Regions from separate parts of the Streptomyces sp. KPB2 genome, predicted to be linked through region 2. Evidence: riboswitches for the same ligand, from Rfam matches in the RefSeq annotation. Region 2 holds a riboswitch; the other holds the start of a gene.
The links. A riboswitch is a leader RNA that binds a small molecule or an ion and turns the genes downstream of it on or off. The one in region 2 is predicted to bind S-adenosylmethionine.
Positions count from the first base shown of each region.

Region 1 (14,623 bases), 1.4 Mb from region 2:
GACGCGGTAGCGCAGCTCGACGTCGGCGGTGGCCCGGTCGCCGGTGCGGTCCACCTCCCGCACCCGGTAGGACCAGGCGGCCAGCGGGATCGCGCTCAGGTTGCCGAAGCCGGTGCCGGTGCCGGTGCGCGCATAGGCGGTCGCGTCGTGGGCGAGGACGGCCGCCGCGCGCCGGTCCAGCACCCGCTGGACGTCGGTCCGGTCGGAGTCGGTCGTGCTCCGGCTGCCGCAGCCCACGAGCCCGGCCAGCAGCAGGCACAGCACCACCACCGAGGACCCCGACACCCGCCTGCGACCAGCCACCTTCCCGATCGTACGGGCGGGGGCGGCGGAAGGCAGCGGGCGAGGTGCGTGGGGGCCGCGGACGTGGCGGGCGTGCGGAGCAGGCACCCGGGCGGTCCGTGCGGGCCGCCGGGGGCCGCCGCCCGGGCCGCGGTGGACCGCACCGGCGGCGGGGGCGAAGACGCCGGGAGAGGCCCCACCCGCCGCCGGGGGCCGGGATGGGCGGCACGGGCTGCGAAAGGCCTCAACGGGCCACCGGGAGCCGCCGCCCGAGCCGCGGTGGACCGCACCGGCGGCAGGGGCGAAGACGCCGGGAGAGGCCCCACCCGCCGCCGGGGGCCGGGAAGGGCGGCACGGGCTGCGAAAGGCCTCAACGGGCCACCGGGAGCCGCCGCCCGAGCCGCGGTGGAACCGCACCGGCGGCAGGGGCGAAGACGCCGGGAGAGGCCCCACCCGCCGCCGGGGGCCGGGAAGGGCGGCACGGGCTGCGAAAGGCCTCAACGGGCCGCCGAGGGCCGCCGCCCGGGCCGCGGTGGACCGCACCGGCGGCGGGGGCGAAGACGCCGGGAGAGGCCTCGCCCGTCGCCGGGGGCCGGGAAGGGCGGCACGGGCTGCGAGAGGCCTCAGCGGGCGGCCTGCGGGCCCGCGCCGGTCACACCCGGGTGACCGAGGAGATCGGCATCATGCCGACCGGGTCGTAGCGCACCGGTGCGCCGGGGTAGGGGGCGTGGATCACCTGGCCGTTGCCGGCGTACATGGCGATGTGACTGGCGTCGTCGCGGTAGGCGACCAGGTCGCCGGGGCGTGCCTCGGCCAGGGAAACGTGCCGTCCGGCGCCGGTCTGCGCCTGCGAGGTGCGCGGGATGCCGACGCCGGCCTGCGCGTACGCCCACTGGGTCAGGCCCGAGCAGTCGAAGCCGGAGGGGCCGTTGGCGCCCCAGACGTACGGCTTGCCGAGGGCGGAGCGGGCGGCGGCGAAGGCGGCGGCGGCCCGGCCGGAGGCGGGGGCGGCGGCACCGGCGAGGGCGGTCAGGTCCTCGCGGCCGGAGCGGGAGCCGCGCCGGTAGGCGGCGCGTTCGTCGTCCGGCAGGGCGGCGAGCAGGGCGCGGGCCTTGGCGAGCTTGCGCTCCACGGTCTTCTTGTGGGCGGCGACGGCCTTGCGGCCCTTCTCCAGCTCGGTCAGCTTGGCAGCCGCCTCCGCACGGTCCTGGGCGAGGTCGCGCATCGCCTGCTGGAGTTCCTTCAGCTCCCCGGCCCGGCGGGTGGTGATCCGGTCCAGCACCAGGGCCCGGTCGAGGTAGTCGTCCGGCTCGGCCGAGAGCAGCAGCGCCAGCGATGGGTCGACGCCGCCGGAGCGGTACTGGGCACCGGCCAGCGAACCGAGCGCGTCCCGCAGGGTGTTGACGTGCTGCTGCTGCCGGGCGATGGAGTCCTGCGCGGTCGCGACCTCCTCGCGCAGCCGGTCGGTGCGCGCGTCGGCCTGGTTGTAGGCCTCGGTCGCCCGCTCCGCCTCGGCGTGCAGCCGGTCCACCTCCGCCCGCCGGTCGTCGTGCGGGGCGGCCGTGGCCGGTACGGCGCCCAGGAGTGCGGCGGCCACGGAGAGCAGGCCGACGGCGGCGGTGGAGCCGCGGTCGAACCCGGATGGTGCAAGGCGGCGATGGGACCCCACGGGAAGCCGCACTCCTTCCGCTGACGGACGGGGAAACGCGGCAGACAGTAACCCCGCGACGGGGCACCGGCCAACGACCTCCGGGGCCGCGCAGCGCGACGCCCCGCCGCTGACGCAGGTCACCGGCGGGGCGGGGGGTCACAGGGCCCGGACGCGATTCGCCCGAACGGGCGGTACGGCAGGGGTGACTTCGGGTGGCGCGGGCCTCGGGATCCCGGGCCCTCGGGTCAGACCCGTACGCCGAACATGAAGGGGCCGCCGATGGTGCTCATCGACTCGTAGCGCACGTTCGTGCCGGTGCGCGGCGCGTGCAGGACCTGGCCGTTGCCGGCGTAGAGGCCGACGTGGTGCAGGTCGTTGAAGAAGAAGACGAGGTCGCCGACCTGCAGCTGGCTCATCGAGGAGATCCGCGTGCCGTAGTTGGCCTGTGCCTGGGAGGTCCGCGGGATGCCGACGCCGGCCTGCGCGTACGCCCAGGAGGTCAGGCCCGAGCAGTCGAAGGAGGACGGGCCGGTGGCGCCGTAGACGTACGGCGTGCCTATCTTGCTCTGCGCGGCGGCGAAGGCGGCGCCCGCGCGGCCGGAGGCGGGGGTGGTCTTGCCGGAGAGGACCTGGCGCTCGCTGGTGCGGTTGGCGCGCTGCTCCTCCTGCTGGAGGGCGGCCTTCTCCTGCGCGGTGAGCGTGTTGAGCAGCTTCTGCGCGGAGGAGAGCTTGCCCTGGACTTCCTTCTTCTTGTTGCCCAGTTCGGTGCGGGTGGCGGAGAGGTCCTTGAGCTTCTCGGAGGCCTCGGAGCGCTGCTGGGCCAGGTCGCGCTGCTTCTCCTGGATCTTCTTCAGCGCCTCGACCTGCTGACCGCTCAGCTGGTCCAGGGTGGAGGCCTTGTCCAGGTAGTTGTCCGGGTCGGCGGACAGGAAGAGCTGGAGGGAGGGGTCGATGCCGCCGGAGCGGTACTGGGCGCTGGCCATCGAACCGAGGCCGTCGCGCAGCTCGTTGAGCTCCTCCTGACCGCGGGCGACGTTGTCCTGGAGGGTGGAGATCTCCTTCTGGAGCTTCTCCTGCTTCTCCTTGGCGCCGTTGTACTTCTCGGTGGCCTGCTCGGCCTCCTCGTAGAGCTTGTCGACCTTGGCCTTGACCTCGTCCTTGCTCGGCTTCTCGCTCGGGGCGGCGTTGGCGGCCTGGGAACTGAGAGCGACAGCGGCGGCGGCAGCGGTGGTGAGCACGGTCACACGCGTGCGGCTCGGCTGCTTGGGACGACGGTGGGACGCCACGGAGACGAGCTCCTTCTTGAGAGGGATCACCCGTTCGAGGGTTCGAAGGGTGACCCTAGTGACCCACTCGTGATCAGTTCAAATCCTCCGCCGAAAAATCACGGTTACGCACCGCGTTATTTGCCGCAACTCACCTGCAGTGACGCCCATCTGACACTACGTTGCGTGACGGTTCCGTCAATTCGGGCATAGAGCGCCTACGTTACGGTTGGTGCGGAAGTGATGAGGGGCTAGGAAAGCCGCTTGAGGAGCACCGCGGACGCCACCGGGCGTGCGCCGGCGCGCGCCACGCCGTCGGCGACCTCGCGGTCGGTGGAGACGACGATGACCGGCCGGCCCGGCGGTTCGGCCCGCACCAGCTGGCGGATCAGCTCGTCGGCGGTGACACCGGGCTTGGAGAACAGCACCCGCACCCCGCGCGGCGGCGCGAGCAGCACGGGCGCCACCAGTTCGGCCCCGTCGAAGACACAGGTCATCTCGGCGCCGGTCTGCGCGGCGAGCTGGGAGAGCTGGCCGAGCAGCCGCAGCCGCTGCTTCTCCAACGGCATCTGCGGATAGCCGGTCTTGGTGACGTTGTAGCCGTCGACGACCAGATGGGCCTGGGGCAGCGCCAGCAACTGGTTCAGGATCGCCGGGTCGTTCTCGGACAGGGCCCGGTTGGCGATGTCCTTGGGCGTCATCCGGCCCGGCTCGACCGCGTCCACGGTCTCGGCGGGCCGCACGGACACCGGGGGCAGCGCCAGCTCGCGGCGCAGCCCCTGGGTGGCGTCGAGGAGGGTGTCGAGCAGCAGCCGTACGCGCATGTCCTCGACGCTGCGTCCCTCGCGGGCCGCCTTGCGGGTGGCCTCCAGGGCGGCCTCCGCCTCCCCGAGGCGGGTCTTGAGCCGTCGGGTCTCGCTCTCGGCGGCGGACACCCGGGTGTGCGCATCGGCGCGCACGGCGTCCGTCTCGGCCCGGAGCTTGCGCAGGGCCGCCTCGCCGCGTTTGACGTCGCTGAGGGCGGAGCGCAGCTTGCGGTGCAGCGACTCGGTCTCCCGCTTCGCCGCGTCCAGCTCGGCCCGCAGCCGCTCGCTCTCGCCCTTGGTCTGCTCCCGGGCCCGGGACAGCTCCTCGCGCAGTCGTTCCAGCTCCGCGCGGCTCTCCTCGTCGGCGCGCTCGGCGTCCGCGCGCTGCGCCTCCTCACCGGCGGCGGTCACCAGCTTCACCCAGCCGTGCGGGCGCAGCACGTAGGCGGCGGCGGCCACGTCCAGGGGGTCGGCGGCCGGGAGCGCGGACCCGGCGTCCAGGGCGCCGGCCAGTTCGGGCTGGGCGTCGCGGAGCTTCTCGCCGATGCGCTGCCGGAAGAGCGCGTCGGTCTCCACGGCGGCGGCCATGGCGTTGCCGGCGAACTTGACCCGGCGGTTCGGCGCGAACCTGGCGTACTGCCTCAGCTGGGCGGGCAGCTCGCCGAGGGTGAGCGAGCCGAAGCCGTCGGACACGATCTGCACGACCCGGCGGCGCACGCCGTCGGGCAGCGGGCGGTCGAGCACCTCAGCGGCGCCGTCGCCCGGCCCCCCGCCGTGTGTCTCCACCATCCGTCACCCCAATGTCTCAGGGCGATCCCGGGCCGGAATCGCCTTGTGCGGGGCCGCTCCGCTCAGGAGGCGGCATCCGGCCTGTCCACGAGTTCCACCTGGTCCACGGCGTTGCACCAGCGGCACCGCACCGACTCGATGGTCTCACTGAGCACCTCGCGCTCCTCCACCGTCGGCTCGCCGGCCAGGTCGAGATGCACGTACTCGACGACCTTCGAGGCCCGGGTCACGTCGAAGCGGGTGAGGTTGCCGCAGAGGGTGCAGCGCCATCGCGTCGTGTCGGTCGGCAGGGGAACCGTCATCGTGGCTGTTCGCTCTCTTCCGGTGTCGGTGACGCGCCGGGCTCCCCCGGTGCGTGTGGCTCGTAACCCTACGGCCTGGCGGGTACCCGACGCCCGCGTGTCCACGGCGGCGAGGCGCTATGACCCCCCGCGCCCGTTACGTCATGCTCTGTGTTCATGATCCGCAACTGGAGCACGGCGGCCCGCACCACGCTCGCGGCGGTCAGGAGGCTCGCCCCGGCCGGGCCGTCCCGGCGCCGGACGGCACCGGTGACGTACACGCTGATCACCCTGTGCTGCCTGCTCTTCCTGATCAGCCCGGCGGCCGGTCTCAATCCGGTGTACGGCACCGGGGAGGAACTGCTGGCCGCGCAGCGCGCCTACTTCCGGCGCTGGGGCGTGATCCCCGCAGAACTGTTCGAGGACTCCCCCGGGTCTGCGCTGACCCCGGCCACGGCGCTGTTCGTCCACGGCAGCTGGGTGCACCTGCTGGGCAACATGCTCTTCCTCTACGTCTTCGGCGCGATGACCGAGGAACGGATGGGCAGGCTCCAGTTCGCCCTGTTCTACCTCGGCTGCGGCTACCTGGCCCTGCTGGGCTACGCGGGCGCCAACGCCCACTCCCAGGAGTCCCTGGTCGGCGCCTCGGGGGCGATCTCCGCGGTCCTCGGCGCGTTCCTGTTCCTCTTCCCGCGGGCCCGTGTGACCAGCCTCCTGCCCTTCCTCTTCTTCCTGCCGCTGCGCTTCCCGGCCTGGGTCGTGCTGCCGTTCTGGGTGACCCTGCAGTGGATGGCGGCGGGGCGGGCCGGCGACGGTCCGGGGGTGGCCTACCTCGCGCACCTGGTGGGCTTCGGTCTGGGCTTCGCCTTCGCCTGGGTGCGGTTCGGGCCTGCGGCTAGAGTGAAGAGCGTTCCAGTGACGGCGCCCGAGGGAGAGAACCAGCCGTGATCAGCGCGATCGTCCTCATCAAGACCAGCGTGGACCGCATCCCCGAGATCGCGGAGCAGATCGCCGCGCTGGAGAGCGTCAGCGAGGTCTTCTCCGTCACCGGCACCTACGACCTGATCGCCATGGTGCGGGTGAGCCGGCACGAGGACCTGGCCGAGGTCATCCCCGGCCGCATCAGCAAGATCCCGGGCGTGGAGGGCACGGACACCCACGTGGCCTTCCGCACCTACTCCCAGCACGACCTGGAAGCGGCCTTCGCCATCGGCCTGGACAACTGATCACCCCGAGCGGGAAGCGCCCCCAAAGGGGCGCGGGGAACTGCGCGACCAGCCACAGCGAACCCGCAGCAATCCGCAGCCGGACATGAAGGGTCCTTCATCCGGGATTCATCCGGCCCGCCGGACACCCCGCGCAGAATCCACCGCATGGTCTTCTCCCGCCGCATGGCGGCCCTCGCGGCCGTCGTCCTGATCCCCCTCGGCATCGCCGCGACCAGTTTCGCCCTGACCGACAGCCCGCAGGAGCCCAGGGTCCCGGCCAAGGTGGAGCTGGAGAGCGGCTCCCCCGGCCCGAAGCCGACCTCCTCGCCCGAGCCGACGCCCAGCGACCAGGTGGTGACGCGGCCGCCGGTCACCGACGGCCCTTCGGATGACGACGATGACGACGACCGGGGCGGCGACGCCGACGACGGACCCGGCGACGGGTGAGCGCGAGCGCCGCCGGGTCTCGGCCCGGGTCCGCATCCTGCTGTGGCTGCTGCTCGTGATGGCCGTCGCGCTGGCCTCGGTCGCGGCGACCACCCGTTCGATCCTGCTGCGCGACACCGACCAGCGGATCAGCGGCCTGCTCGCCCAGGAGGCCGGCGAGTTCGCCAACTTCGAGGAACAGGGCTTCGACCCGGAGACCGGCCGCCCGTTCACCGACCCGGGGCGGCTGCTGCGGGTCTTCCTGGAGCGGCAGTACGCCGACCTCGACGAGGAACTGGTCGGCCTGGTCGGCGAGGTCGGCAGCAGCAGGCCCACGCAGATCATCCAGCAGCGGGAGATCCCGGTCGACCGGCCCCTGCACGAGGACGCCGACGCCCGCCGCCGCATCTACGCCTCCCCCGACTCCACCGGCACCCTGGACCGGCCCGAGGGCGAGATCCGCTGGGCCAAGGTCACCGTGGCCCGCTACGGCGGCGAACCGGCGGCCGCGTTCGTGGTCGCCTTCCACCCGGGGCGCGAACAGGCGCGCGCGGACGAGGTGTTCCGCGTCCTGCTCGCCATCTCCGGCGTCGCCCTGCTGATGACGACCGGCATCGCCTGGGTGGTCGCGGGCCGCATCCTGAAACCGGTACGGCTGGTGCGCACGACCGCCGCCCAGCTCACCGAGCAGGACCTGACCCGGCGCATCCCGGTGCACGGCCACGACGACGTGGCGGCCCTCGCCGAGACGTTCAACGCCATGCTGGACCGCCTGGAGCGCGCCTTCGCCACCCAGCGCCGGTTCGTCGACGACGCCGGGCACGAACTGCGCACCCCGATCACCATCGTCCGCGGCCATCTGGAGCTGATGGGCGACGACCCGGCGGAGCGCGAGGAGACCGTCCGCCTGGTCACCGACGAGCTGGACCGGATGAGCCGCATCGTCGAGGACCTGCTGCTGCTGGCCAAGGCCGAACGCCCCGACTTCGTCACCCCCGAACCGGTGCAGCTCGCCGAACTCACCGCCGACGTCTTCGTCAAGGCCCGCACCCTGGGCGAGCGGGAGTGGGTGCTGGACCAGGTCGCCGACCGGGAGGCCCGGCTCGACCCCCAGCGCATCACCCAGGCGATGGTGCAGCTCGCGCAGAACGCCGTGCAGCACACCACGGCGGGCCAGCGGGTCCGCATAGGCTCCCGCGCCGACGGCCCGCGCATCGAGCTGTACGTCGCCGACTCGGGACCCGGCGTCCAGCCGCAGGACGCCGAGGTGATCTTCGAGCGCTTCCGGCGCGGCACGGCCCGGCGCGGGGTGCGCGGCACGGGGGCCGGACTCGGGCTGTCGATCGTGCGGGCCATCGCCGAGGGCCACGGCGGCCGGGCCGAGCTGCGCGCCACCGAGGGCGGCGGCGCCACCTTCGTACTCACTCTGGAAGAGGCACGACCATGAACCGCATCCTCATCGTCGAGGACGAGGAGCGCATCGCCTCCTTCGTCGAGAAGGGCCTGCGCGCCAACGGCTTCACCACCACCGCGGTCGCCGACGGCGACGCCGCCTACGAGTACGCCCTCACCGGCGGTTTCGACCTGGTCGTCCTGGACATCGGGCTGCCCGGCCGGGACGGCTTCACGGTCCTGCGCGAGCTGCGCGAGTCCCGGGTGACCACCCCGGTGATCGTGCTGACCGCGCGGGACTCCGTGCGGGACACGGTGGCCGGCCTGGAGGGCGGCGCCGACGACTGGATGACCAAACCGTTCCGCTTCGAGGAGCTGCTCGCCCGGGTACGACTGCGGCTGCGTACGGCGGCCAGGGCGCCCGAGGTGACGGTGCTGCGGTCCGGCGACCTCTCCCTGGACCTGCGCACCCGCCGGGCCCGCTCCGGGGAGCGGACGGTGGACCTGACGGCCCGTGAGTTCGTGCTGCTGGAGCTGTTCCTGCGGCATCCGGGGCAGGTCCTGTCGCGGGAGCAGATCCTGTCCCACGTGTGGGGCTACGACTTCGATCCGGGCTCCAACATCGTGGACGTCTACGTGCGGGCGCTGCGCAAGAAGCTGGGGGCCCAGCGGGTGGAGACGGTGCGGGGCATGGGGTACCGGCTGCCGGGATGACCGGTGGGACGACCGGCTGAATAACCGGCTTTCGTGTGAGGTTTCCTTCATGTCGGGCTCATTGAGGACTCACCGCCCGGGAGAACCCTCGAGGGCGTGACGTTGAACCTCCGCCTGGCGGCGGCCCTGTGCGTGGCGCTGTCCCTGTGCGCGCTGCTGGCGGTCCCCGCCAACTTCCCCGCCCTCGGCGGCGACGCGCGCCTCACCCTCGCCGTGTTCGCGCTGGCCACTTGCGCCTGGATCGGTACGCCGGTCGACGACACGTACATCGCGCTGGGTGCCGGGCTGGCTCTGACCGCGACCGGCGTGATCAGCAGCGACACCCTCTTCGGCACCCTCGGTGACGCCACGGTGTGGCTGCTGATCTGCGCCTTCGTGCTCGCGGCGGCGGTGGCCCGGACCGGGCTCGCGGGGCGGGCGGCGGCCTTCCTGGTCGGCGGGGCGCGCACCGTACGGCAGTTGACGCACCTGACGACGGCCGCGCTGGTCGTCACGGCGTTCGCGGTGCCGGCCACCTCGGGCCGGGCGGCGCTCGCGCTGCCCGTGTTCCTCGCCCTCGCCAAGGCCCTGGCGGACCGCAGGCGCCTGGTCGTGATGCTGGCGCTGCTCTTCCCGACCGTGATCCTGCTGTCGGCGGTGGCGACCCTGATCGGCGCGGGCGCGCATCTGATCACGGTGTCGGTGCTGTGGGAGGCGACCGGGGACCGGATCGGCTTCACCCAGTGGCTGCTGCTCGGCCTGCCGCTGGCCGTCGCCTCCTCCCATCTCGCCGCCGAGACGGTCCTGCTGACCACCACCCGCCGGGCGGACCGCGAGGGCCCCGTCCACATCACCGCCGAGGAGATACAGCGGCACAGCGAGAGCCCGGTCACCGGCCCTTGGACACAGGCGGAGAAGCGCTGCGCGCTGCTCCTGGCCACGGTGGTGGCCCTGTGGTGCAGCGAGCCCCTGCACCAGGTCTCCCCCGCCGGCGTGGCGCTGATCGGCGCGGTCGTCGCCTCCTCCCCCGCGCTCGGCACCGTGGGGCTCAAGGACGCGCTGAAGACGGTGCCCTGGTCGCTGCTGCTGTTCATGGCGGCGACCATGGCGATGGGGGTCGCGCTCGCCGACTCCGGCGCGGCGAAGTGGCTGGTGTCGGGGCTGCCCGGGCACGTCGGGCCGGCGGTCTTCCTCGGCGTCGTGGTGGCGGTGAGCACGGCGGCCCACCTGGTGCTCCAGTCCCGCTCGGCCCGCTCCTCGGTGCTGGTGCCGCTGGTCGTCGCCGCGGCCGTGGGCGCCGGGGTCAATCCGGTCACCGCCGCGCTCGCGTCCACGGCGGCGGCCGGTTTCTGCCACACGCTGCCGGCCTCCGCCAAGCCGGTCACGCTCTTCTCCGAGGTCCCCGGCGTCCCCACCTACACCCCGCGCGACCTGCTCCGGCTGTCCGCCGTCCTGGCGCCGCTGACCGCCGCGCTCGTGCTGTTCTTCGCCGCCGCCGTCTGGCCGCTGCTCGGCGTACCCGTGACCCGCTGAAGTGACCCGCTGAAGGAGCCCTCCATGCCCTCTGTGCCCTCTGTGCCCTCCGCGTCCTCCGCGTCCTCCGTGCTGAGCCGTGTCGTCGTGGCCCCCAGCGGCTTCAAGGAGTCCCTGTCCGCGCAGGCCGCCGCCGACGCCATCGCGGTGGGCGTCCGCCGGGTCCTGCCCGATGCCGAGATCGACCGGATCCCGCTGGTGGACGGCGGCGAGGGCACGGCCGTCGCGCTGGCCTCGGCGACCGGCGGGCGCCTGGTCGCGCTGCCCGCCACCGGCCCGGTGGGAGAACCGGTCGGCACCCACTTCGCGCTGCTCGGCGCCGGGGACACGGCGGTGGTGGAGATGGCGGCCGTGGCGGGTCTCTCCCTGGTCCCGCGCGGCCTGCGCGACCCGGGGGCCACGACCACCTACGGCGTCGGCGAGCTGATCCGCGCCGCGCTCGACACCGGGGTGCGGCGCGTCCTCGTCGGCTGCGGCGACTCCGGTACGTCGGACGGCGGTGCCGGCGCGCTCCAGGCGCTCGGGGCCCGGCTCCTCGACGCGGACGGCCTCGAACTCCCCCACGGCGGCAGGGAGCTGGCCCGTCTCGCCCGTATCGACCCCTCCGGCCTGGACGCCCGGCTGAAGGACACCGAACTGCTCGTCGCCTGCAACCCGTTCAACGTGCTGTGCGGAGAGCGCGGAGTGGCCCGGGTGTTCGGCCCGCAGAAGGGGGCGACGCCCGCACAGGTCGAGGAGTTGTCGGCCGGCCTGGAGAACTGGGCGCGCGTCGTCGGCCGCGACCTCGGTGTCGTCGGCACCGACCTGCGCACCGGCCCCGGCACCGGCGCCTCCGGCGGTCTCGGCGCGGGGCTCGCCGCAGTCGGGGCCCGGCTGCTGCCCCGCTTCGACGTGCTGCTCGACCACCTCGACCTGGACGCCCGGCTCGCCCGCGCCGACCTGGTCCTCACCGCGGAGGGCGCGCTGGACCACCAGACGCCGCGCGGCAAGGTCCCGGCCGAGGTGGCCCGCCGCGCCAAGCTGCACGGCCGTCCCGTCCTCGCCCTGGCCGGCACGCTCGGCGAGGGCGCGCACGACGTGCCGGGGGTGGACGCCTGCCACGGCATCCTGCCGGCGCCGATGGCCCTCGCGGACGCGCTGCTGCGAGCCTCGGAACTCCTGACGGACGCCACGGAACGGGCGCTGCGGATGATCCTCCTGGGCTCGCGGTTGCCGGGCCGGACGGATCGAGCGGGCCTGGCGGGTCCGCCCGCTCAGGCGTCGGCGGCCGAGGTGGTGTCGGGCACGCAACGGCCGTCCTCGGTGCGGTAGTTCCACCGGGCGCCGTCGCTCACCAGCTCCTTGACGGCGTTCACGAACCGCTCGACGTGCTCGTCCGGAGTGCCCGCGCCGAAGCTCACCCGGACGGCGTTGAGGGACTTCTCCCCGGGTGCCGCCTCGGGGGCGCCGCACTCGCCCTGCGCCTGCGGGTCGCTGCCGAGCAGGGTGCGCAGCAGCGGGTGGGCGCAGAAGAGGCCGTCGCGCACGCCGATGCCGTACTCGGCCGAGAGGGCCGCGGCGAAGTGCGAGCTGTTCCAGCCCTCTACGACGAAGGAGAGCACCCCGACACGCGGCGCGTCGTCGCCGAAGAGCGAGAGGACGCGGACCTCGGGGACGTCGGCGAGGCCCTCGCGCACCTTGCGGATCAGGTACTCCTCGCGGGCCACCAGCGTGTCGAAGCCGGCCTCCGTGAGCGCCTTGCAGGCGGAGGCGACGGCGTACGCGCCGATGACGTTGGGCGACCCGGCCTCGTGCCGGGCGGCGCTGTCGTGCCACTGGACGTCCACGCCGCCGTCGGCACGCCGGCTCACCCTGCGGCTGGCGCCGCCCCCGGCGAGGTACGGCTCGGCCTCGCGCAGCCAGTCGGCCCGCCCGGCCAGCACACCGGAGCCGAAGGGGGCGTACAGCTTGTGGCCGGAGAAGGCGACCCAGTCGACATCCAGGTCGGCCACCGAGACCGGGTGGTGCGGGGCGAGCTGGGCGGCGTCCAGCACGATCCGGGCGCCGTGCGCGTGCGCGGCGGCGGCCAGTTCGCGCACAGGCCACAGCTCGCCGGTGACGTTGGAGGCACCGGTCACGCAGACCAGGGCGGGCCCGTACGGCTCGCGGGCGGCCAGGGCCCGCTCCAGGGTCTCGACGGCCTGCGCGGGGGTGCGCGGGGCGTCCAGGTACGTCACGTCGGCCTCGCGCCAGGGCAGCAGCGAGGCGTGGTGCTCGGTCTCGAAGACGAAGACCCGGCTCCCGGCGGGCAGCGCGGCGGCGAGCAGGTTGAGGGAGTCGGTGGTGGACCGGGTGAACACCACCTGGTCGTCGTCCCGGCAGCCGAGGAAGTCGGCCACGGTCCGGCGGGCGTTCTCGAACAGGTCGGTCGACAGCTGCGACAGGTACCCGGCGCCCCGGTGGACGCTGCCGTAGTACGGGGCGTAGGCGGCGACGTCGTCCCAGACCCGCTGGAGCGCGGGCGCGCTGGCGGCGTAGTCGAGCGCGGCGTACGTGACCTCCCCGCCGGTGACGAGCGGGACGGTGACGTCCCGGCCGAGGACGGGCAGCGGGGCGGCGATGGCGGAGGCAGCGGTGACGGAGGCAGGGGCGGGTGCGGACATGACGGACTCCCGTGAGAACCAGCGCGCGGCAGGGCGCTGCGAAAGAGAAGAAAAGGGATGTGCGGAGGCGGGGCTCTGCGGCCCTATCGCATTCGCTGGTTCACGGAAGACTCCCTCGGACGACCCAGGACCCCTGGTTCCGCGAGGGGTCCGCGCTTGCCGTGGACCTTGCTGTCCACGACCTGGTCTTCACCCGGGGCACCCCGCCACGGACGGAGGGTTGCCGGACAGTCGGCCGGGGCCTCATGACTGTCACTCATGACCTGTCGAAAAACCTAGGGGAAGTGATCGGCGCCCCGCAACCCGAGTCCGGATCGCGGGACGCACGTCACACGCGGGGGCGTAGGCGGCGACTACGCGTGGGTCGCCGCCACCCAGCGCTCCAGGGCGCGCCTGGCCGCGCCCGAGTCGATCGACTCCGCGGCCCGGTCCATCCCGGCCCGGATCTGTTCGGCCAGCGGTCCCGGACCCGGCTCCAGGGCCACCAGGGCCGCCGCCGAGTTCAGCAGCACCGCGTCCCGTACGGGGCCCGTCTCGCCGGCCAGCAGCCGGCGAGCGACGTCGGCGTTGTAGGAGGCGTCGGCGCCGCGCAGCGCCTCGACCGGCACCAGCTCGATGCCGACGTCGCGCGGGTCGAAGGTTTCCTCGGTCACCGAGCCGTCGCGCACGATCCAGACCCGGGAGGTGGCGGTCGTGGTCAGCTCGTCGAGGCCGTCGTCGCCGCGGAAGACCAGCGAGGAGTTGCCGCGCTCGGCGAAGACGCCGGCGATGATCGGTGCCATCCGGGCGTGGGCGACGCCGATCGCCTGGGCCTTCACCCGGGCCGGATTGGTCAGCGGGCCCAGGAAGTTGAACACCGTGCGAATGCCGAGCTGGCCGCGGGCCGCCGCCACATGGCGCAGCGCCGGGTGGAACTTCACCGCGAAGCAGAAGGTGATGCCGGCCTCCTCGGCGACCTCGGCCACCCGCTTCGGCGTCAGCTCCAGGTTGACCCCGAGCTTCTCCAGGACGTCGGAGGCGCCGGACGCGGAGGAGGCGGCCCGGTTGCCGTGCTTGACGACCTTCGCACCCGTGCCGGCCACGACGATCGCGGACATGGTGGAGATGTTGACCGTCTTGGCGCCGTCGCCGCCGGTGCCGACGATGTCGACGGTCTCGCCCGGCACCTCGATCACGTTGGCGTGCTCGTACATGGTGCGGACGAGGCCGGAGATCTCCTCGACCGTCTCCCCCTTGTACCGCAGGCCGACCGCGAAGGCGGCGATCTGCGCGTCGGTCGCCTCGCCGCGCATGATCACGTCCAGCGCCCAGGCGGTGTCGTCCGCGGACAGGTCGCGGCCGTCCAGCAGTCCGTTCAGCAGGGCGGGCCAGGAGCGGCCCGCCGCGGTGTCGCCTCCAGCGGGGGTCACAGCGCTCATGAGCCGCTCCTGAATCGTGTGTCGTGCGGAAAGTCGTGGACGGGGGATTGCGCTTCCACCCTATCCAGCCCGGACACGGTCGAAGGGCCCCGTCCGCGGAACGGACGGGGCCCTTCGATCGTGGTGTGGCGACGCTGGAGGGTCAGTGGTGGCCGTGGCCGCTCGTGATCTCCTTGTACTCCTCGACGGTCGGCTTCGGAATCTGCGACTCCTCGCCGTAGTAGGCCTCGCTGAGCT
Region 1 is NZ_CP034353.1:5,979,992-5,994,614, reverse strand. It holds gene D1J63_RS26975 (hypothetical protein) at 1-303, opposite strand, end outside; gene D1J63_RS26970 (C40 family peptidase) at 935-1,951, opposite strand; gene D1J63_RS26965 (C40 family peptidase) at 2,179-3,219, opposite strand; gene D1J63_RS26960 (NYN domain-containing protein) at 3,450-4,793, opposite strand; gene D1J63_RS26955 (hypothetical protein) at 4,856-5,095, opposite strand; gene D1J63_RS26950 (rhomboid family intramembrane serine protease) at 5,252-6,022, shown strand; gene D1J63_RS26945 (Lrp/AsnC ligand binding domain-containing protein) at 6,019-6,300, shown strand; gene D1J63_RS26940 (small secreted hydrophilic protein) at 6,448-6,729, shown strand; gene D1J63_RS26935 (ATP-binding protein) at 6,788-8,155, shown strand; gene D1J63_RS26930 (response regulator transcription factor) at 8,152-8,814, shown strand; gene D1J63_RS26925 (SLC13 family permease) at 8,911-10,326, shown strand; gene D1J63_RS26920 (glycerate kinase) at 10,396-11,637, shown strand; gene D1J63_RS26915 (aminotransferase class V-fold PLP-dependent enzyme) at 11,580-12,968, opposite strand; SAM riboswitch class IV at 13,116-13,232, opposite strand; gene trpD (anthranilate phosphoribosyltransferase) at 13,322-14,386, opposite strand; gene D1J63_RS26905 (cytochrome bc complex cytochrome b subunit) at 14,529-14,623, opposite strand, start outside.
Region 1: another riboswitch for S-adenosylmethionine. It lies ahead of D1J63_RS26915 (aminotransferase class V-fold PLP-dependent enzyme); the one in region 2 lies ahead of thrC (threonine synthase).

Region 2 (14,623 bases):
GTTCGGTGTAGGAGACGTCGCTGACCAGGTGCGACCACAGGCGGCCGTGGCCCGGCCAGGTCGGCGGGTCGATGTAGACGGTCACCGCGGGAACCTCACGAGGACGTGCCGCCGGGAGTCGCGCCCAGCGAGCCGACCGCGGCGACCTTCACGCCGGCCTTGCCGCACACCCAGTGCGGGTCGGGACCCAACTCGGGCTCGACGTCCAGCGCGTGCGGGTCGCCGGAGCCGCACACCGGGCACAGCGGCCAGCGGCCGTACCGCTCCAGCAGGGCGTCCTGCACGTCCTGCGCGACCAGCCCCGCCACGAACTCCGCGCCCTCCGGCCACTGCTCGACCCACCAGCGCCGCTGTACGACGGACTCCTCGACCAGCGACACGACGTCCGGCTCGGCGACCTCGCCCGCCACCAGATCGGCGAGGACGAGGGCGCGTGCGGCGTGCAGCGCCTGCTCCAGGGGGCTGATGGGGTTCATGCACCCATTGTGCGCACTCTTGACCCGCGGACCGAAACGAAAATATCTTTCATGAGTGACCGATGAAGTGAAGGAAACTTTCGCCAGTGCCTCCGGGGGCCGCCGGGCCACCGGTGGCGGGAGCGCACCGCCCGCGCCCGCCGCGCTCGCGGCCAAGGTCCGCACCCTGGCGCCGTCGATGACGCGGTCCATGCAGCGGGTCGCCGAGGCCGTCGCGGGCGACCCGGCCGGCTGCGCGGCCCTCACGGTCACCGGCCTGGCCGAGCTGACCGGCACCAGCGAGGCGACCGTCGTGCGCACCGCCCGGCTGCTCGGCTACCCCGGCTACCGCGACCTGCGCCTCGCGCTCGCCGGGCTCGCCGCCCAGCAGCAGTCCGGCCGCGCGCCCGCCATCACCACCGACATCGCGGTCGACGACCCGATCGCCGACGTGGTCGCCAAGCTGGCCTACGACGAGCAGCAGACCCTCGCGGACACGGCCGCCGGTCTCGACACCGTCCAGCTCGGCGCGGCCGTCGCCGCCCTGGCCGCCGCCCGCCGCACCGACGTGTACGGCATCGGCGCCTCCAACCTGGTCGCCCAGGACCTCACCCAGAAGATGCTGCGCATAGGGCTCATAGCCCACGCGCCGGGCGATCCGCACCTGGCCGTCACCAACGCGGTGCAACTGCGCGCCGGGGACGTGGCGCTGGCGATCACGCACTCCGGCTCGACGGGGGACGTCATCGAACCGCTGCGGGTGGCCTTCGAACGCGGCGCGACCACCATCGCCATCACCGGCCGCCCCGACGGCCCCGTCACCCAGTACGCCGACCACGTACTGACCACGTCCACCGCCCGCGAGAGCGAGCTGCGGCCGGCGGCGATGTCGTCGCGGACCAGTCAGCTGCTGGTGGTGGACTGCCTGTTCGTGGGGGTGGCGCAGCGGACGTACGAGTCGGCCGCGCCGGCCTTGGCGGCGTCCTACGAGGCGTTGGCGCATCGGCACGGGGCGCTCCGCGGGGACCGTGGCAGGTAATCGCCGTGCGCGACTGCGGGTTCGTTGTGGCTGGTCGCGCAGTTCCCCGCGCCCCTGGGAGCCTCGCACCACCCAGCATCTACAAGTCACTGGAAAGAGCCATACCCTCATGACCTCCACCCCCCATCACCCCGATCTTCGTTCCCAGTTGGAGACGTTGGCCACCGAGGCGTTTCGGCCGGAGCTGGCCGAGATCGATCAGTTGCCGACGCTCGACATCACCCGCCTGATGAATGGCGAGGACGCCGCCGTGGCCGCCGCCGTGGCCGAGCGGCTGCCGGAGATCGCCGCCGCCATCGACGCCGTGGCCGTCCGGATGGCGCGCGGCGGGCGGCTGGTCTACGCCGGCGCCGGTACGGCCGGCCGGCTCGGTGTGCTGGACGCCTCGGAGTGCCCGCCGACCTTCAACACCGCCCCGGGGCAGGTCGTCGGCCTGATCGCGGGCGGCCCGGACGCCATGGTCACCTCGGTCGAGGGCGCCGAGGACTCCCCGGAGCTGGCCCGCGCCGACCTGGACGCCCTGGCGCTGACCGCCGACGACACAGTGGTCGGGGTCTCCGCCTCCGGACGCACCCCGTACGCCGTCGGCGCCGTCGAGTACGCCCGCTCGCTCGGGGCGCTGACCGTCGGCCTCGCCTGCAACCGGGGCAGTGCGCTGGCCGCGGCGGCCGAGCACGGCATCGAGGTGGTGACCGGGCCCGAGCTGCTCACCGGCTCGACCCGGCTGAAGGCGGGCACGGCGCAGAAGCTGGTCCTGAACATGCTGTCGACGATCACCATGATCCGGCTCGGCAAGACGTACGGGAACCTGATGGTCGACGTCCGGGCCTCCAACGAGAAGCTGCGGGCCCGCTCGCGCCGCATCGTCGCGCTCGCCACCGGTGCCGCCGACGACGAGATCGAGCGCGCCCTGACGGCGACCGACGGCGAGGTCAAGCACGCGATCCTGGTCCTGCTGGCCGACGTGGACGGCCCGACGGCCGCCCGCCTCCTGACCGAGTCCGGCGGCCATCTGCGGGCGGCGCTGGCGGAAGCGCACGGCTGACCGCCCGGGGCCGTCGGCGCCGTGTGCGATTCTGAAGTACATGAACCACGCCCAGCTGACCGCCCTGGGCCGCGCCCTGCGTCTGATCGGTGAGCACGGCGAGGCCCTGACCGCCGACACGCCCGAGGCCAAGCTGCACGAGGTCCGCGCGGACCTGAAGCGCGCGCTGGACCAGCTGGAGGAGAGCGTCACGACGACGGCCCCCAGCACCCGCTGCCCCGAGCACCCGAACGGGCCGGTCGACCAGGGCGCCCCCGACCTGTGCCTGCTGTGCGAGACCCGCCGCCGCACGGCTCGCCGCGCCGAGTACGGCGGCGGCCCGGTGCCGCACCGGCCCGCCGAGCCGGTCCAGTCCCGCTACGGCGTCCGGGGCGACCGCCCGCAGCCCCAGCAGCGCTGGCTGCCCGAGCTGTGGAACGGCCAGGCGTGGCAGCTGTGCGGCACCCCGCGCCGCGACCGCCGCGAGGCCGAGCTGTACATCGCGGCGCAACTGCGCGGCCCGCGCGCCGCGATGGCGTACCGGATCGTCCACGAGTTCACCGACTACGAGGTGCTGCGGGTGTGGGGGACGCCGGTGCGGGTGGACATCGAGCCGATGGGCGGGCTCTGAGTCCCGCCCCCTCACCGGCGGGTGAAGCGGGTGAGCGTGACGCCGTTGGTGAAGGCGGTGCGCTCGGCGGCGTCGAACACCGTGGGGTCGAAGGCGCCGTCGACCAGCGGGACGCCGGCACCGGCGATCACCGGATAGCTCTTGATCAGCAGTTCGTCGATCTCGGGCAGCAGGGCGCCCGCGAGCTTTCCGCCGCCGCACAGCCAGATGTCCAGGCCGGTGTCCTCCGCCTTGAGCTCACGGACGAGACCGAGCGGGTCGCTCGGCACGACGGTGACGGCGGGGTCCGCCTCGTCGGGCCGCAGGGTGCTCGACACCACGTACTGGCGCAGGTGCGCGTACGGGCTGGGGTAGCCCTCGTCGAGGCCGGGACGGTAGCTGCCGAGTCCCATCAGCACGGTGTCGAAGTTCCGGTTGGGCACGTCCGTGAGACCGACGGCGGCGCGGTAGGCGGTCGGCACGGTCTCGGGGTAGAGCGGGTTGACCCAGGCCGAGTAGGCGGCGGCCTGCCGTTCGTCGCCGAGCGGGAAGAAGTCGAACTCTCCGCCGGGTCCGGCGATACGGCCGTCGAGGGTGACGGCGACGTAGTACACGAGCTTGCGCAAGAAGAGCCCCTCACGTAGTACTCTGACCGAAGTGGTTTGAACGTAGTACTACACATGGAGTGGTGTCAATGGAGTTCTGCTCATGGTGAGGCGCAACGACGAGCGGCGCGCCGCCCTCGTGGACGCCGCGATCGAGGTGCTGGCCGCACAGGGCGCCCGGGGGCTGACCTTCCGGGCGGTGGACACGGAGGCCGGCGTACCGGCCGGCACCGCGTCCAACTACTTCGCCAACCGCGACGACCTGCTCACACAGGCGGGCGCCCGGGTCTACGAGCGGCTGCACCCCGGCGAGGCCGCCCTCGCGCGCCAGCACACGGTCCCCCGCGACCGCGACACCTACGTACAGCTGATGCGCGAACTGGTCGACCGCGTCGCCGCGTTCCGCACCGGCTACCTCGCCCTGCTCGAACTGCGCCTGGAGGCCACCCGGCGTCCCGAACTGCGCGCGGTGCTGACCGAACGCGTCCGTGAGGACGTCGCCGCCAACGTCGCCCACCACGAGGCGTCCGGCCTCCCCGGCGACGCCATGGCCGTCAAGCTGCTCATCCTCACGCTGAACTGGCTGATCGTCGAACAGCTCACCCTGCCGGACGTGTTCACCCCGGCCGAGCGCGACGAACTGGTGGCGGCGGCGGTCGAACGCCTCGTGACGCCGGAGGGGGACGGGTAGCCCAGGAGGGCCCCGCCTCTACTCGCCGCCCGTCAGGCGTTGCCGGGGCCGGCCGCCGCCAGGGCCTCCGACACGGCCTGCCGCAGGGAGCGGCTGGTGATCCGGCGGTTCTCCCCGCCGGCCAGGCACGCCGCGGCACGGCCCACCCAGTCGGGGTCGCCGAGGACGCGGAGCCTTCCGTCAGCGGTGAGCTGCCGCAGCAGGGCCTCCAGCCGGAGCGCGTCAACCGCCCGGTAAGGGCGCGTGTGCTGGTCGAAGCGCAGTTGGTGGTCCTCGTACGGGTGGCGCAGTGTCATGTGCAACCAGCCGCCGTCCCGCGTGGCGACCATGCCCTTCAGCGTGTACTGGCCCCTGTTGTTGGTGCTCCAGGCGTGCTTGCCCCAGGTGAGCCTGATGCCGTCCATGATCCTGGACCAGGGGATCAACTGCCCCTCGGAGTCCGGCTCGTGCTGGTGGAGCCCGTCCGGGCGGAACTCCACCCAGTGGCCGTCGCTCCGCTCGGCGTCCCCGACGCGCCAACGCCCGTCGGCCAGTTCCAGTGGCCCCAGAGACATGCGGTCCTCCCCCATGCGGTCATTGAACCACGCGCGTTCGAGCGCCGGTCAGGGCGTGGACCGCAGCGGCGGGGCCTGCCACGTCGTCCCGGGGGGCTGGAGCAGGGGTGACGGCTCGGGGCCGGGGTCCTCGGCGTCCACGACACCGGCGGCCGTGCGGTCGAAACCGGCGGGCCAGCGGGTGTGCTCGCTGGCCAGGGCACCGGTCAGCCGCGCTTCGGCGAGGTCGGCGGTGCTCAGGTCGGTGCCGCGCAGGTCGGCCAGACGGAGGTCCGCGCGGTGGAAGACCGCGCCGTGGGCGTCGGCCTTGCGCAGGTTCGCCTCGCGCAGGTCGGTCCCGGTGAAGTCGGCGTCGCGCAGGTCGGTCCCGACCAGCTTGGCGGCCCGCAGGTCGGTCAGAACGCAACGGGCCCGGCGCAGGATCGCCGTCGTGAGGTCGGCGTGCCGCAGGTTGAGCGAGACCAGGGACGCCTGGGTCAGATTGGCGTGGTAGAGGCTCGCCGCCTCCATGCAGGCCCGGTCGAAGTTGACCTCGGGGAACCACAGTCCGTCGCAGTCGGCCCGGCGCAGGTCGGTGAGGCTGAGATTGACCCAGGACTGCTCCCGGTGCTCGCACAGCACGCCGAGCGCGGTGAGCGCCACCTGGGCGTCGGCGGTCCGGGTCTCCAGGGGTGCGATGTCGTTGATGGGCACGTCGGCAGCCGGTGCCTGCGGCCCGGCGGGCGGCCAGGGCAGGTGGGTACGCAGGTAGGCGGCCAGGATGGAGATGATGGCCTCCCGGTCGCGGTCGGACTGCTCCGCGATCCGCCACAGTGCGTGCAGCCCGCCGATGCGCACATCCAGCTTGTCGCTGCCGAGCTGGTCGACGGCCCGGCTGAACCGGTCGGTGACGTAGCCCTCCTGGGTGGCGCGCAAGCCGGCCTGGCTCACCCGCAGTTGGCGCCAGGTGGCGTACGCGCCGAAGAGCACCACCAGGCCGCCGATCACCTGCAGAAGCGTCGTGCGGACATCGTTCACCGCCTTCAGCCGGTCCGGTGCGGCCACGCTCGCCCCGGCGAGATCGTGGTCGACCACCACGCCCGGCAGGACGACGAACACCGTGCCCAGAACGGCCGTCCCCGCCACGGCCAGCAGCCCCGCGACCACCCGGCGCCCGACCCGCCCGTCCTGCCCCGCGCGACGCCCGCCGGATGCATCCCCCGTCCCCATGGGCACCGGAGCCTAGGCGCCGCCCGGAAGCCGATCAAGGGCGGCGGCGCCTCCGGCCCGGGCGGGGGACGGCCGGCCGGGCCACCAGGTGTCCTCCGCCGCTCACCCCTTGGCCCTCAGCAGCGGCAGGGGTGTGAACTCGTGGCCCTCCCACAGGCGTCGGGAGGTCTCCTCCGGGTAGGGCGCGACCGTCGGTTCGGTGTCCAGGACCTGGACCAGGCGCCGCTGCGTGTCGTACGCGGGCCAGCCCGGGTCGCCGGTGCGGGCGAAGGCGGTCCAGGAGGCGCGGAAGCGGGACGACAGGGCCAGCGCCTCCTCGGACGGCTCCGCGCCGCCGAACTGGAGCCGTGCCAGGTCGGCCTGGAAGGCGCCGAAGAGAAGGGGGATGTCCAGGGCGTGACACGCGCCCAGGGCACCGCCGAAGGCGGGGGCGGGCCAGGTCAGTTCGTAGACGTGGGCCCGGCCGCCGCCCGCGAGGTGGGCCTCGGCCAGGTGCAGGGACGGCATCGCGAACAGCCAGTCGGTCTGGACGCGTTCGTAGAGGTCGTTGGCCGACGCCTGCGGGAACGCGGCGCGGTAGGCCGCTTCACCGCCCGGGGCGTACAGACGCAGGGCGGCGCCCGCGCGGTCCTCGCCCACCTCGCCGAGCCTGCCCGCCAGGGCGCTGAACAGGCGGTTCTCGTCGCGGTTGTGACCGACCATCAGCTCCACGTCGCGGGCCGCGCCGGAGGCGAGCGCCTGCCACGGCGCGACCGGCAGGAACTCGCCGTCCACGACCGGGGCGTACGGGGTGATCGTGGGGGCGGCCTGGCCCCAGCGGGCGACGTTGCCGGGCATCTTCGGGGCGAGGGCCTGACCGGCCTTGACGAGCTGGTCCGGGGCGATGTCCGAGAGGTCGGCGACGGTCGGGCGCAGGCCCAGTTCGGCGGCCAGGTCGGTGCCGATGTCCCGGGCGAGTTCGGTGGAGAAGAAGGTGCCCGGCACGCTCTGGGCGACGGCCCGCCGGAAGAGCCCGGCCGCGCGGGGCATCGCCAGCAGGGAGGCCACGGAACCGGCGCCCGCCGACTCGCCGAAGATCGTGACGCGGCCGGGGTCGCCGCCGAACCCGGCGATGTTGTCCTGCACCCAGGCCAGCGCGGCCACCTGGTCGAGCAGGCCCCGGTTGGCGGGGGCGCCCTCGATGTGGGCGAACCCCTCCATGCCCAGGCGGTAGTTGAGGGTGACGACGACGAGGTCGCCGTCGGCGGCTATGCGGCGGGCGTCGTAGGCGGGGCTGCCCGAGTGGCCCATCTTGTAGGCGCCGCCGTGGATCCAGACCATGACCGGACGCCGGGCGGCCGGGTCGGGGGCCGGGGTCCAGACGTTGACCGTCAGCCAGTCGTCGCCCTCGGGGACGTCCGGCGGGCCGACGGTGCCCGCGACGCCGAGGTCCTGCGGGGGCGGCGGGCCGAAGGCGTACGCGTCGCGCACGCCGTCCCAGGGGCGGGGGCGGCGCGGGGCGGCGAACCGGGCCTCGCCCACCGGGGGCTGGGCGAAGGGAATGCCGCGGAAGACGGCCAGGCCGTCCTCGGTCCGGCCGCGCACCGCACCGGCGGAGGTGCGCACCACGGGTTCCACTGACTCGGCGGGTCCAGGGATCGTCATCCTCCGGACCCTACGCCGTGGTGCGCACCGCGCTCAGCCGAGGGTCTTCAGCGATGCCGCGTCGTACGGGGCGAGTTCGTCGAAGCGGCCGCCGAGCACCTTCTCGGCCCACCGCGGGTCCTGGAGCAGGGCGCGGCCGACGGCGACGAGGTCGAACTCGTCGCGCTCCAGGCGGTCGAGGAGGTTGTCGAGGCTGCGCACCGGGGCGCCCTCGCCCTGGAAGGCCTTGGTGAAGTCGCCGTCGAGGCCGACCGAGCCGACCGTGATGGCGGTCTTGCCGGTGAGCTTCTTGGTCCAGCCGGCGAGGTTGAGGTCGGAGTCCTCGAACTCGGGGAGCCAGTAGCGGCGGGTGGAGGCGTGGAAGGCGTCGACGCCGGCCGAGGCGAGCGGGGCGAGGATGGCCTCCAGCTCCTCGGGGGTCTCGGCGAGGCGGGCGTCGTAGGCCTCCTGCTTCCACTGGGAGTAGCGGAAGATCACCGGGAAGTCGGCGGAGACCGTCTCCCGTACGGCGGCCACGATCTCGGCGGCGAACTTCGTCCGGGCCACGGGGTCGCCGCCGTAGGCGTCGGTACGGCGGTTGGTGCCGGACCACAGGAACTGGTCGACGAGGTAGCCGTGGGCTCCGTGGATCTCCACGCCGTCGAAGCCGATGCGCTCGGCGGCCGCGGCGGCCTCGGCGAAGGCGCCGATGACGTCGTCCAGGTCGCGCTGGGTCATCGCCTTCCCGGTGGGCTCGTCCTCGCCGATGCGCAGGCCGGACGGGCCGACGGCGGGGGCGTCCGGGAAGGGCTGCTCCCCGTCCTTGCGCACCATGCCGATGTGCCACAGCTGCGGCACGATCGTGCCGCCGCCCGCGTGCACCGCCTCGGCGACCTTCGCCCACCCGGCGAGCTGCTCCTCGCCGTGGAAACGCGGCACGCGGTCGCTCTGCCCGGCGGACTCGTGCCCGACGTAGGTACCCTCGGTGACGATCAGGCCGACCCCGGCCGCGGCGCGGCGCGCGTAGTACGAGACCACGTCCTCGCCGGGGATGCCGCCCGGGGAGAACATGCGGGTCATCGGCGCCATCGCGATGCGGTTGGGCACGGTGAGGCCGTTGATCGTGGCCGGGCGGGCGAGCAGTTGGGCGGCGCGGGTGGCGGCCTCGGTGGGGGTGGCGGTCACTTGCGGGCTCCCTGGAGTAGGTACCGGGTGGTATGTGCGCGCGCATTCATCGCACTCCTCGGTGAACGGCCCGGCCCGGTCGGGGCATTCCGTTCGTGGCCGCCGATCCGCCGTGACCCGGGACACATACGGCGGCCGGCCGGGAACACGGAAAGGCCCGAGGGCGGCACCCCCTCTCGGGGAGTGCCGCCCTCGGTCCGTGCAGGACGGTCGATCAACCGGAACCGGTCGATCAGAAGTCCATGTCACCGCCCGGCATGCCGCCCGGGGCGCCCGCCGGAGCGGCCTTCTCCGGCTTGTCGGCGATGACGGCCTCGGTGGTGAGGAACAGCGCGGCGATGGAGGCGGCGTTCTGCAGGGCAGAGCGGGTCACCTTCGCCGGGTCGATGATGCCCTCGGCGATCATGTCGACGTACTCACCGGAGGCGGCGTTCAGGCCGTGGCCGACGGTCAGGTTGCGGACCTTCTCCACCACGACGCCGCCCTCGAGACCGCCGTTGACGGCGATCTGCTTCAGCGGGGCCTCCAGGGCGAGCTTCACGGCGTTGGCGCCGGTCGCCTCGTCACCCGAGAGCTCCAGCTTCTCGAAGACCTGGGAGGCCTGGAGCAGGGCCACGCCACCACCGGCGACGATGCCCTCCTCGACGGCCGCCTTCGCGTTGCGGACGGCGTCCTCGATGCGGTGCTTGCGCTCCTTGAGCTCGACCTCGGTGGCGGCACCGGCCTTGATGACGGCCACGCCGCCGGCCAGCTTCGCCAGACGCTCCTGGAGCTTCTCGCGGTCGTAGTCCGAGTCGCTGTTCTCGATCTCGGCGCGGATCTGGTTGACGCGGCCCTGGACCTGGTCGGCCGAGCCGGCGCCGTCCACGATCGTGGTCTCGTCCTTGGTGATGACGACCTTGCGCGCGCTGCCCAGCAGGTCCAGCGTGGCGTTCTCCAGCTTGAGGCCGACCTCCTCGGAGATGACCTCGCCGCCCGTGAGGATGGCGATGTCGCCGAGCATGGCCTTGCGGCGGTCGCCGAAGCCCGGGGCCTTGACGGCGACGGACTTGAAGGTGCCGCGGATCTTGTTGACGACCAGGGTCGACAGGGCCTCGCCCTCGACGTCCTCGGCGATGATCAGCAGCGGCTTGCCCGACTGCATGACCTTCTCCAGGAGCGGCAGCAGGTCCTTGACGTTGCCGATCTTGGAGTTGGCGATCAGGATGTACGGGTCGTCGAGCGACGCCTCCATACGCTCCATGTCGGTGGCGAAGTACGCCGAGATGTAGCCCTTGTCGAAGCGCATACCCTCGGTGAGCTCCAGCTCCAGACCGAAGGTCTGGGACTCCTCGACGGTGATGACGCCTTCCTTGCCGACCTTGTCCATGGCCTCGGCGATGAGCTCGCCGATCTGGGTGTCGGCGGCGGAGATGGAGGCCGTGGAGGCGATCTGCTCCTTGGTCTCGACATCCTTGGCCTGCTCGAGCAGGGCGGCGGAGACGGCCTCGACGGCCTTCTCGATACCGCGCTTGAGGGCCATCGGGTTGGCGCCGGCCGCGACGTTGCGCAGGCCTTCCTTGACCAGGGCCTGGGCGAGAACGGTCGCGGTGGTCGTACCGTCACCGGCGACGTCGTCCGTCTTCTTGGCGACTTCCTTGACCAGCTCGGCGCCGATCTTCTCGTACGGGTCCTCGAGCTCGATCTCCTTGGCGATGGAGACACCATCGTTGGTGATCGTGGGGGCGCCCCACTTCTTCTCGAGGACGACGTTGCGGCCCTTGGGGCCGAGCGTCACCTTGACGGCGTCCGCGAGCTGGTTCATGCCGCGCTCGAGGCCGCGCCGCGCCTCCTCGTCGAACGCGATGATCTTGGCCATGTGAAGTGGTCCCTCCAGGACTGGGGGTGATTCCTTCGGACCGCGCCCGCGCCCGCGACGGACGGCTCGCCGGCCTTGTGGTTCCTTCCCCACCCGGCCCGCGGGCCTCACCGACCCGGTCCTTCGTTGTCACTCTCACCTTCAGAGTGCTAACGCCAATGATTAGCACTCGGCATGGTCGAGTGCAAGCGCCTCTCGGGGATCGGGCCGGGCGGTCAGCCACCCGCGAACAAGGGGACGGCACGCGTCCGGGCAGGCCGAAGGGCCCGTACCCCTGGAGGTACGGGCCCTTCGGATGAAGACCGGGTGCTGCGGTGGCCGCGCGTCTCAGGCGCTGAGGCGAACCATGTCGGCCTGCGGGCCCTTCTGACCCTGCGAGATCTCGAACTCGACCCGCTGGCCTTCTTCGAGGGTGCGGTAGCCGTCCATCTGAATCGCGCTGTAGTGGACGAAAACATCCGCACCACCGTCGACCGCGATGAAGCCGTACCCCTTCTCCGCGTTGAACCACTTGACGGTGCCCTGAGCCATGCCTAACTCCCCTATTACTGGCCCTTGCACAGATCCGCACTTCGCGGACCCGGGTCAGACCTCGCCCCCTCACGACTGGGGGCGTGCGCCGGAACGCGTCGACCGCGGCTGAATGTATCTGTCCAACTGCCGTCTGCAACAGGTCAATCGGACGAGAAATCTGGACGCGCCCGGTCCGGAATGTAGCGAGAATTCGCCTGAATACGGGTCAAGTCGGGGCACGCAAAGGGAACAAAAGCCGCAGAAAGCACCCACACTTTGGCTGTTTCTTGTCGGGCGGGCGGCAGGAATTAACGGTTCCCGTTGTGCCGATCGGGAGCGCGTTCCCCAACTCTACCGCGCTCAACCACATGGAATTGCCCCCTCCGTTTCTCTCACGGAGAGGGCAATTCACGCTACGACCCGTATCAGCCGCCGGCGACCGCCGGGATGATCGAGACGCCCGCGCCGTCCGGCGTCGAGGTCTCCAGGCCCTGCTCGAAGCGCACGTCGTCGTCGTTGACGTAGACGTTGACGAAGCGGCGCAGCTTCCCCTGGTCGTCCAGGACGCGGGCGGCGATGCCCGTGTGGTTCTTCTCCAGGTCGGAGATGACCTCACCGAGGTTGGCCCCCTCGGCACTGACCTCGGCCTTGCCGCCGGTGTAGGTGCGCAGGATGGTCGGGATACGAACGGTCACGCTCATGCGAGGCCAGCCTCTCGGAAGGAGTCCAGGTTGGGGCGGATCGTCGCGGTGAGGCCGGTGCCGGCCACCGCGTCGAGGGTCTTGAGGCCGTCGCCGGTGTTCAGGACGACGGTGGTGAGCGACGGGTCGAGCACGCCGTCCTCGATCAGCTTCTTCGTCACGCCGACCGTCACGCCGCCCGCCGTCTCGGCGAAGATGCCCTCCGTGCGGGCGAGCAGCTTGATCGCGTCCACGACCTGCTCGTCGGTCACGTCCTCCACGGCACCGCCGGTGCGGCGGGCGATGTCGAGGACGTAGGGGCCGTCGGCCGGGTTGCCGATGGCCAGCGACTTGGCGATGGTGTTCGGCTTCTGCGGGCGCACCACGTCGTGGCCGGCCTTGAACGCCGTGGAGACCGGCGAGCAGCCCTCGGCCTGCGCACCGAAGATCTTGTACGGCTTGTCCTCGACCAGGCCGAGCTCGATCAGCTCCTTGAGCCCCTTGTCGATCTTCGTCAGCTGGGAGCCGGAGGCGATCGGCACGACGAGCTGGTCGGGCAGCTGCCAGCCGAGCTGCTCGCAGATCTCGTACGCGAGGGTCTTGGAACCCTCGGCGTAGTAGGGGCGCAGGTTGACGTTGACGAAGCCCCAGCCCTCGCCGGCCGGGTCGCCGATCAGCTCGGAGCAGAAGCGGTTCACGTCGTCGTAGTTGCCCTCGATGCCGACCAGCTCACCGCCGTAGACGGCGGCCATGACGACCTTGCCCTGCTCCAGGTCGTGCGGGATGAACACGCAGGAGCGGAAGCCGGCCCGGGCGGCGGCGGCGCCGACGGCACCGGCGAGGTTGCCGGTGGAGGAGCAGGACAGGGTGGTGAAGCCGAAGGCGCGGGCGGCCTCCAGGGCCTGGGCGACCACGCGGTCCTTGAAGGAGTGCGTCGGGTTGCCGGAGTCGTCCTTGACGTACAGGCCGCCGGTGACGCCCAGCTCGCGGGCGAGGTTGTCGGCCTTGACGAGCTTGGTCCAGCCGGGGTTGATGTTCGGCTTGGTCGCCACGTCGGCCGGGACGGGCAGCAGGGGGGCGTAGCGCCAGATGTTCGCGGGGCCCGCTTCGATCCGCCCCCGCAGTTCCTCGGTGTCGTAGGCCGAGAAGTCGTAGGAGATCTCGAGAGGGCCGAAACACTCTTCGCAGGCGAAGACCGGTCCGAGCGGAACCCTGTGGCCGCATTCCCGGCAGCTCAGCGCGGCGGCGGGGCCGAGGTCGACGGTGCCGTCGGTGGGGTTCGTGGAGGTTTCGGCAGTCTGCACAGCCATGGAGGCGAGGCCCTTTCTCCTCATCTTCCTCACGACGCATCTCGCCGTGAGACGGATTTGGCACCTTCCCTAGCCGGGAGCCTCGCCACGTCCGTGTGACAAGTGCCGGCTGGAGGGTTGCCGGGGCTTCATCGGGCCGTATCCCTCTGCCCCTCTGGATGAGCGGTATGAAGTTGTTCTTCGCTGGTGCGCGCGGCGACCCCGGCATGCGGTGGTCCCACGCGTTGTTCAAGACTGTAACCGAAGGCCAGGACCGTTGAGACAGTCGTCCGTACCGCGAGATGGATCACAACGGATCACTGCGCATCACCACGGATCACGAAGGAGACCCCCGGACGTGCTGGAAGAAGTCGAGCGCTGGCTGAACGCACGCTCCTGGTCCGCCGGCGACCGGACCGTCCGGCAGCTCCTGTCCGCCAAGCACACCACCGGGCAGTCGGTCAGCGTGGTGCTCCCCGCGCTGGACGAGGAGGCGACGGTCGGCGACATCGTCTCGGTGATCCGGCGGGAGCTGATGCTGCGGGTCCCGCTGGTCGACGAGCTCGTGGTCGTGGACTCCGGGTCGAGCGACCGTACGGGCGAGGTGGCCGCCGCGGCCGGCGCGCGTGTCGTGCACCGGGACGCGATCCTCCCCCGCATCCCCGCCGTGCCCGGCAAGGGCGAGGTGCTGTGGCGGTCGCTGCTGGTCACCGGCGGGGACATCGTCTGCTTCGTCGACGCCGACCTGCGCGAGTTCTCCGCCGACTTCGTCTCCGGGATCGTGGGCCCGCTGCTGACCGATCCCGACGTGCACCTGGTCAAGGCCATGTACGACCGCCCGCTCGGCGCCGCCCCGGGGCAGGGCGGCCGGGTCACCGAGCTGATGGCCCGCCCGCTGCTCAACATGCACTGGCCGCAGCTGGCCGGTTTCGTCCAGCCGCTGGGCGGCGAGTACGCGGCCCGCCGCTCCCTGCTGGAACGGCTCCCCTTCCCGGTCGGCTACGGCGTCGAGCTCGGCATGCTGGTCGACGCCCTGCACCTGGTGGGCCTGGACGCGCTCGCGCAGGTGGACGTCGGGGTGCGCGTCCACCGCCACCAGGACGGCCGGGCGCTGGGCCGGATGGCCGCCGCGATCTACCGCACCGCCCAGCTCCGGCTGGCCCGCGGTCACCTGGTCCGGCCGACGCTCACCCAGTTCGAGCGGGGCGTCGACGGCTTCGAGCCGCGCACCTACGCCGTGGACACCGAGGAACGGCCCCCGATGGCGGAGATCGCGGAGTACGCGGCC
Region 2 is NZ_CP034353.1:4,551,340-4,565,962, reverse strand. It holds gene D1J63_RS20485 (DUF4031 domain-containing protein) at 1-85, opposite strand, end outside; gene D1J63_RS20480 (hypothetical protein) at 96-476, opposite strand; gene D1J63_RS20475 (MurR/RpiR family transcriptional regulator) at 544-1,494, shown strand; gene murQ (N-acetylmuramic acid 6-phosphate etherase) at 1,604-2,539, shown strand; gene D1J63_RS20465 (hypothetical protein) at 2,580-3,149, shown strand; gene D1J63_RS20460 (dihydrofolate reductase family protein) at 3,161-3,754, opposite strand; gene D1J63_RS20455 (TetR/AcrR family transcriptional regulator) at 3,837-4,424, shown strand; gene D1J63_RS20450 (hypothetical protein) at 4,457-4,993, opposite strand; gene D1J63_RS20445 (pentapeptide repeat-containing protein) at 5,027-6,187, opposite strand; gene D1J63_RS20440 (carboxylesterase family protein) at 6,290-7,831, opposite strand; gene D1J63_RS20435 (NADH:flavin oxidoreductase) at 7,865-8,995, opposite strand; gene groL (chaperonin GroEL) at 9,228-10,853, opposite strand; gene D1J63_RS20425 (cold-shock protein) at 11,181-11,384, opposite strand; gene D1J63_RS20420 (MoaD/ThiS family protein) at 11,792-12,067, opposite strand; gene thrC (threonine synthase) at 12,064-13,356, opposite strand; SAM riboswitch class I at 13,374-13,521, opposite strand; gene D1J63_RS20410 (glucosyl-3-phosphoglycerate synthase) at 13,694-14,623, shown strand, end outside.